Linked DNA regions of Parafrankia irregularis. The protein of the gene in region 1 interacts with the protein of each later gene in a pairwise test. Links are inferred from orthologs where the notes say so. Each region holds a gene or a part of one and is shown in the gene's direction. Other genes may lie near its edges.

The links.
Region 2: the proteins of recA (region 1) and dprA interact in binary tests that used the Bacillus subtilis proteins (3 or more experiments, as listed by UniProt). The link is inferred for Parafrankia irregularis from one-to-one orthologs.

Annotation. Positions count from the first base shown.
Region 1 is NZ_FAOZ01000005.1:337,008-340,181, reverse strand. The notes cover bases 126-2,984. They hold recA (recombinase RecA), read left to right. Parts: upstream 126-962; coding sequence 963-2,006; downstream 2,007-2,984. Other genes in these bases: recX (recombination regulator RecX), read left to right, coding at 2,057-2,692; AWX74_RS10525 (DUF3046 domain-containing protein), read left to right, coding at 405-599; AWX74_RS10530 (ATP-dependent helicase), read right to left, coding at 126-259. In the rest of the region: more of AWX74_RS10530, read right to left, coding at 1-125; rny (ribonuclease Y), read left to right, coding at 3,025-3,174. UniProt on the Bacillus subtilis protein: Multifunctional protein involved in homologous recombination, DNA repair and competence.
Region 2 is NZ_FAOZ01000052.1:20,847-24,160, forward strand. The notes cover bases 156-3,154. They hold dprA (DNA-processing protein DprA), read left to right. Parts: upstream 156-1,182; coding sequence 1,183-2,127; downstream 2,128-3,154. Other genes in these bases: AWX74_RS37340 (YifB family Mg chelatase-like AAA ATPase), read left to right, coding at 156-1,186; AWX74_RS37350 (hypothetical protein), read left to right, coding at 2,428-3,003; AWX74_RS37355 (hypothetical protein), read left to right, coding at 3,126-3,154. In the rest of the region: more of AWX74_RS37340, read left to right, coding at 1-155; more of AWX74_RS37355, read left to right, coding at 3,155-3,314. UniProt on the Bacillus subtilis protein: Protein that helps load RecA onto ssDNA during transformation. Binds cooperatively to circular ssDNA, is able to bridge different segments of DNA. Favors the loading of RecA onto SsbA- or SsbB-coated ssDNA and formation of RecA-DNA filaments.

The DNA of each region.
Region 1 (3,174 bases):
GGCTGACATACAGCACCCGGCAGCGCAGCGTCGGGTCCGCCGGAGGGTCGGAACGAGCCAGACCGTCCAGCGACCACAGGAAGGCCGCGAGCGTCTTGCCGGACCCGGTCGGCGCCACCACCAGGGCACTCGCGCCTCGGGACACGGCCGACCAGGCCCCGGACTGGGCCGGGGTCGGCGCCGCGAAGGACGAGGCGAACCACTCGCGGGTCGGGGCCGTGAAGGCGGCGAGGGGGTCCGGGACGTCCGAGGCGGTCACGGCATCAGTCTGCTTCCTGCCACCGACACAAATCCCGCGGTCCACGGCCGGGTCCGCCCGGCGTCGCCGGACGGTCACCGGACGGTCGCCGGTATGAGGACCCGGCCGTGGCCGGGGCGCGGTCGGCGGCGTGCAGACTGGAGCGGTGCGACTGACCGAGTTCTGGGCGAACATGAACAAGCAGTTCGGCGCTGCCTACGCCGACTCGCTCGCACGCGACCACGTGATCGCCGGTCTGGGCGGGGCGACGGTGGAGGCGGCGCTGCGGCGGGGGGACGACGCCAAGCAGGTGTGGCGCGCGGTATGTGACGAGTTCGACGTGCCGGCTCGCGACCGCTGACGCCGGCACCTTGGTGGGCCCGGCGTCGAGTTGGTGGCAGCCGGTCGCGGCGGATGGCCGCGGCCGTGGGCGGCCACGGGTGGTGGCCGAGTGGCGGCAGTGGCGGGTGAGTGGTGGCCGAGCGGCAGTGGGTCGTGGCCGAGTGGCGCCGGAACCCGGCCCGGCAGGTGTGCGGGGAGCGGTGGGGCCACCCGTTCGGGTGAGCCGCGGCGTGTCGTTGAGGCTTCGAACGAATGTTCGGCTACTGTTGTCCACATGCTCTCCGATGTCCACAGAAGCGACCCGGCTCTCGAAACTGTCGGACCCACCCCCTAGCGTCGGATCGTGGCCAAGACTCGACGACCTCTGCATGGAGTAACTCCAATGGTTGGACCCGACCGCGAGAAGGCGTTGGAGAACGCCCTTGCGCAGATCGACAAGCAGTTCGGCAAGGGCTCGGTCATGCGCCTGGGGGACGACACCAGGCCGCCGATCCAGGCGATCCCGACCGGATCGATCGCGCTCGATGTCGCGCTCGGTATCGGGGGTCTTCCCCGTGGGCGCATCATCGAGGTCTACGGGCCGGAGTCGTCCGGAAAGACCACGGTCGCCCTGCACGCTGTGGCGAACGCCCAGGCGGCCGGTGGTATCGCGGCCTTCATTGACGCGGAGCACGCGCTTGACCCTGAGTACGCGGGCAAGCTGGGCGTCGACACGGACGCGTTGCTGGTCTCCCAGCCCGACACGGGGGAGCAGGCGCTGGAGATCGCGGACATGCTGATCCGCTCCGGCGCGCTGGACATCATCGTCATCGACTCGGTGGCTGCCCTCGTGCCGCGTGCCGAGATCGAGGGCGAGATGGGTGACAGCCACGTCGGCCTGCAGGCCAGGCTGATGTCCCAGGCGCTGCGGAAGATCACCGGTGCGCTCGCGAACTCGGGCACGACCGCGATCTTCATCAACCAGCTCCGGGAGAAGGTCGGCGTCATGTTCGGCTCCCCGGAGACGACCACCGGTGGCAAGGCGTTGAAGTTCTACGCCTCCGTCCGGCTGGATGTCCGTCGCATCGAGACCCTGAAGGACGGGCAGGAAGCCGTCGGTAACCGAACCAGGGTGAAGGTCGTCAAGAACAAGATGGCGCCACCTTTCCGAACGGCCGAGTTCGACATCGTCTACGGCGGCGGCATCAGCCGTGAGGGCTCCCTCATCGACATGGGTGTCGAGCACGGCATCATTCGCAAGTCCGGTGCCTGGTACACCTACGACGGCGACCAGCTCGGCCAGGGGAAGGAAAATGCGCGTTCATTCCTGCGCGACAATCCTGATCTGGCGAACGAGATCGAGAAGCGGATCAAGGAGAAGCTCGGTATAACGCCGGCGCTGGACGCTGACGCGGATGCGCCCGCTCCGGTTCCGGTCGACCTCTGACCCGGGGTGCCGTGTTCCCGCCCGAGCTGTCGTCAGCTGTGCAGGATGTGGTGAAGGGGGAGAGCGGGCCGGCGGCAGCGGATCGCTCGTCGGTCACGTCGGGTGCCTCTGCGGCGTCGGCCCGCGCGGGCCGGGCCGACCCGTTGGCAGCCGCGCGGGAGATCTGCCTGCACCAGCTCGCGGCCCGGCCGCGCAGCCGGGCAGAGCTCGCGGCGGTGCTGAGTCGCCGGGGCGTCGAGGAGGAGATCGCCGGGCTGGTTCTCGATCGTCTGGCCGAGGTTGGTCTGGTGGACGATGAGGCCTTCGCGGCCGCGTTCGTCTCGTCGGCCCGGGCTGGGCGGGGATTGGGCCGTCGCGCGCTCGCCGTCGAGCTGCGACGGCGCGGGGTGCAGCCCGAGGTGTCGGAGGAAGCCCTGGCGGCGGTCGGCACCGAGGACGAGGAGGCGACCGCACGTTCCCTCGTCTCCCGGCGTCTTCGTGTCATGGAGGGCCTGCCGGCATCAGTGCAGGCCCGCCGGCTGGCCGCCCTGCTCACCCGAAAGGGCTATCCGCTCGACCTCGTCCGGCGAGTCGTCGAGGAGGCGGTCGAGGCGGTCGTCGAAGAGGAGGCCGAAGAAGCGGACAGCGACGTCGACAGCCTGGACCGGGGCGTGCAGCGCCGGCCGCGGAGCCGCTGGCAAAGCTGAATGGGTGGCTCCCTCCCGGCTGTCCGGGTGCGGTGGATCGGCGATGTTTTTCTTGACCGAATGAAAGTTACAGACCTACCCTTTCACAAAGGTGCAAGGGTAGCCGCGCGTATGCGGTTCCAGATAGCTGGCCAACTTCACATCAGGGCGGTGTTCCTTCGACCGTCGGTGGTCCTGCGCTGTCGGCAGGCTCGGCTTTCGGTGCCGATGTGCCCTCCGGTGGCCTGATTTAGGGCACCGGTCGATACGTGCCGCCTGCTCGCTGGCTGGTCCTGGTCCCGTGCACCTCACGCCTGTCATCACAGGCGTGAACAGAAGCGGGAGGAGCAACCGTGGGTGTCGCACTCATAGCGCTTCTCGTCCTGCTTCTTCTCGCAGTGGTCGGTCTGACCGTCGTTCTGTTGCACCTGGTGCGGGCTGGAACGCTCGGCGTAGGCGGCGGTGTCGCTCCCGGTAAGCAGGGTGACCCGGACGGCGCTTCC
Region 2 (3,314 bases), on another replicon or contig:
CGTCAGTGGCGTTCTTCCCGCGGTCCAAGCCGCAGTGGAGGCCGGATTCCTCCGAGTCGTCGTGCCTTCCGCGAATGCTTCAGAAGCCGCTCTCGTGTCGGGCGTCGTTGTCGAACCCGTTCCCGACCTGCGTCACGTTATAGATCTGCTGCGAGGTGATCGTCTACCATTGCCAGTCGAACCTATCGATCTAGTACCTGCGACCTCGCTCGAAAGCGGTCACGATCTGGCCAACATAACCTGGCGCACTCCGGGACGACAGGCGGTCGAAATTGCCGCTGCCGGCGGACACCATCTTTTTCTCCAGGGACCTCATGGTACTGGAAAGGTCATGCTTGCAGAGAGCATCCCAGGGCTTCTTCCTCCCTTGGAGGAAGCTACAAGCCTTGAAGTGACAGCAATCCACTCAGCCGCTGGCCTGCTGTCAGCCAACAGCCCAGTAGTCACCCGGCCGCCTTACCGCAGCCCGCATCACAGCGCAACACCCGCCGGCCTCCTCGGCGCTGGCCGCTCCGTGCTTCGCCCAGGTCTCATGAGCCAGGCGCATCGCGGTGTGTTGTTCCTCAACGACGCTCCCGAATTTGGCCGACCGAGCCTGGATATACTGCGCCACTCACTGGAAACAGGCCTTGTCGGGATTGCCAGAGGCTCCGCAACGATCAAGTTCCCGGCACGCTTCATACTCGTGCTCGCCGCCAAACCATGTCCCTGCTCCCAGACGCGTGACAATAATAGCGAAAGCGAAATCTGCACCTGTCCGGCCCAGATAAAACGCCGATACCTTGCACGCCTCGGGACGCTGCTTGACCGCATCGATATCAAGGTCGAACTCCCGCAGCTGACCCCCGCCGACCTACGGGCAAGCCACGACCCCGTCGAGTCAACAGCCGTGGTCGCCGCTCGGGTTGCCCGTGCACGCGAAGCGATGGCTCTTCGCCTGCGTGGCACGCCCTGGCGGATTAACTCCGAAATACCCGCGCACGTGCTGGAGCGGCAATGGCCGCTGTCCACCGCAGTCCGGCAGGAAGCGGAACGGCTCTATGAGATCGGCGCACTCACCAGGCGAGGAGTAAACCGGGTCTTCCGGCTCGCATGGACTCTCGCCGACCTGGCAGACATCGACAGGCCCGGACCCGACCAGATAAAGCAGGCTATCGCGCTTCAGATTCCAGGACGGCCGGCATGATCGCACCCGTGCCGCCCTCCAGTTCCCCGAACACCACCGACGTCACCGACAGGCTGGCCCGCGCGGCTTTGTCTCGAATCCTCCGCCCGGATGATCCCCATACCATCGCGCTGGTACGCCGGCACGGTGCAGCTGAAATCTGGGAAAGACTCCGCCACGACCATCCTCGTCTTGACCCCCGCCGCGACTTGGACGAAGCCGAGAGAGTCGGTGGTCGGATTATCTGTCCCGGTGACAACGAATGGCCCGCCTCTCTACTCGCACTCGACCAAGTCAACCACACCGGACCACAGCCTGCTCCTGGGCCACCATTGGCCTTGTGGGTGCGAGGAGCCGAAAGCCTTTCCGCCGCCAGGCGTGCTGTCGCAGTCGTCGGCGCCCGCGCTGCTACCGACTATGGCAAATACCTAGCCGGCGACCTCGGCGTCGCGCTCGCTGAGCGGAAGTGGTGCGTGATATCCGGTGCCGCCTTCGGAATCGATGCTGCCGCGCACCGAGGATCCCTCGCAGGCGGAGGTCCGACCTTCGCCGTCTTGGCCGGTGGCATCGATGTCCCCTACCCAGCCGCGCATGCCGAGCTCCTCGACGAGATCGCCCACCGTGGCGCTCTGATCAGCGAGGCACCCCCGGGAAGCCCGCCGTATCGTCGGCGCCTCCTCGCGCGAAACCGAATCATCACAGCCCTCGCCCGCGGGACCGTGATCGTCGAGGCCGGCTACCGCAGCGGCGCGCTCAACGCCGCTCGGCATGCCCGTGAACTCTCCAAACCCCTGATGGTGTTTCCTGGTCCGGTTACGAGCGCTATGAGCGCTGGATGCCACCGCCTCCTGCGAGACCATCCTGAGAACACCACCCTGGTGACTGGGGTCGATGATGTTCTCCAGGCACTCGGTCTTCCCAGGCCAAGCAGCCAATCAACGGGGCCGCACGCCAGGGCATGACTGATCTGATTGGTGCCTGTATCTCATTCCCCGCCATCCCGGTCCCACGCCCTCTGGAGGACGTTGGTCGGCCCGCGCTACTAATCGAAAGGAGACGCCTTGGAGGTTCAGGTCCGCGTTGCGCGGAACAGGCTGTCAGTCGACACACAGTGGACAATTACTCGAATCCTCGACAGCCTTCGGCTGGCAGACGCTCCCGCGCTGGCCAGCGTGCTGCGACTGACTGGCCGGTCCGGAGGTCACAACATTGACGCCAGCCTGTACGTTGCCGACGCACTGACCAAGATTGACAGGGAGGACGTGGCGCCCGAAACCGTGGATGGCCCGGCCCACCTGGATGACGCCGACGGGTTGCGAGGGCTGGAGAAGCTCGGCTACCTCACAGTGCACGATCTTGCCTACGAGACGTCCAGCGCCAGCTACCTCGACGAGGGCCGCAGCCTGACCGCGATCCGGGTTCTCCGGCCGTTCCACACCGTCGGTGTCGTCTACCGGTGGCGGCGCGCACTGATCGGCCCGGCCGACGAGTGGGACATCGTCACCCAGCCCGGGGTGATCTGGCCCGGTGTGTACGTGCACGGCGCGGTCGGAGACTACCGATCGCGCGACGTCGGGCTGGTGTACGCCGGCCCGCCCGAGCTGGACACTGACGCGCTGATCTACGCCATCCGCGAGGACTCCGACGTCTTCACCTGCCACGCCGTGTGCGATCGCTGCGGCGCCGACTGGTACGCCCATGACGGATCGTGGATCTTCCGAGCCATCCGGGCACACGCCGACTTCGACTACAGCGACGCGCGCCGTCATGACGGCACCACGGTGATGTGTCCGGAGCCGCTGTGCGTGGCCGGCAGGGTCGGCTTCGTCGTCGGCTGACAGCCCCGGCCGACGCCCCGCTCGTTGCCGGCCGGGTAACCGGCCCGCGCATTTCCCCCATCCACTGAAGGAAGGCGGCACCGCCGCATGCCCGAGAACATTGCACAGAGGACGTATCCCTGATGGCAGACAGCACCGCCGGCGAGACATCTCCGGTCGCACAGGACGACCCGGCCGCGACCGCATGGAACGCAGAGACGGAGCGGCTCTACGGCCAGCTCACCGAACTCAAGCGGCTGTACGTGGCCGCGCAGCTGGGCCTGGTCGGGCATCTGATCCGCACCTTCGAGTCGACCGACACGAACGGGCTC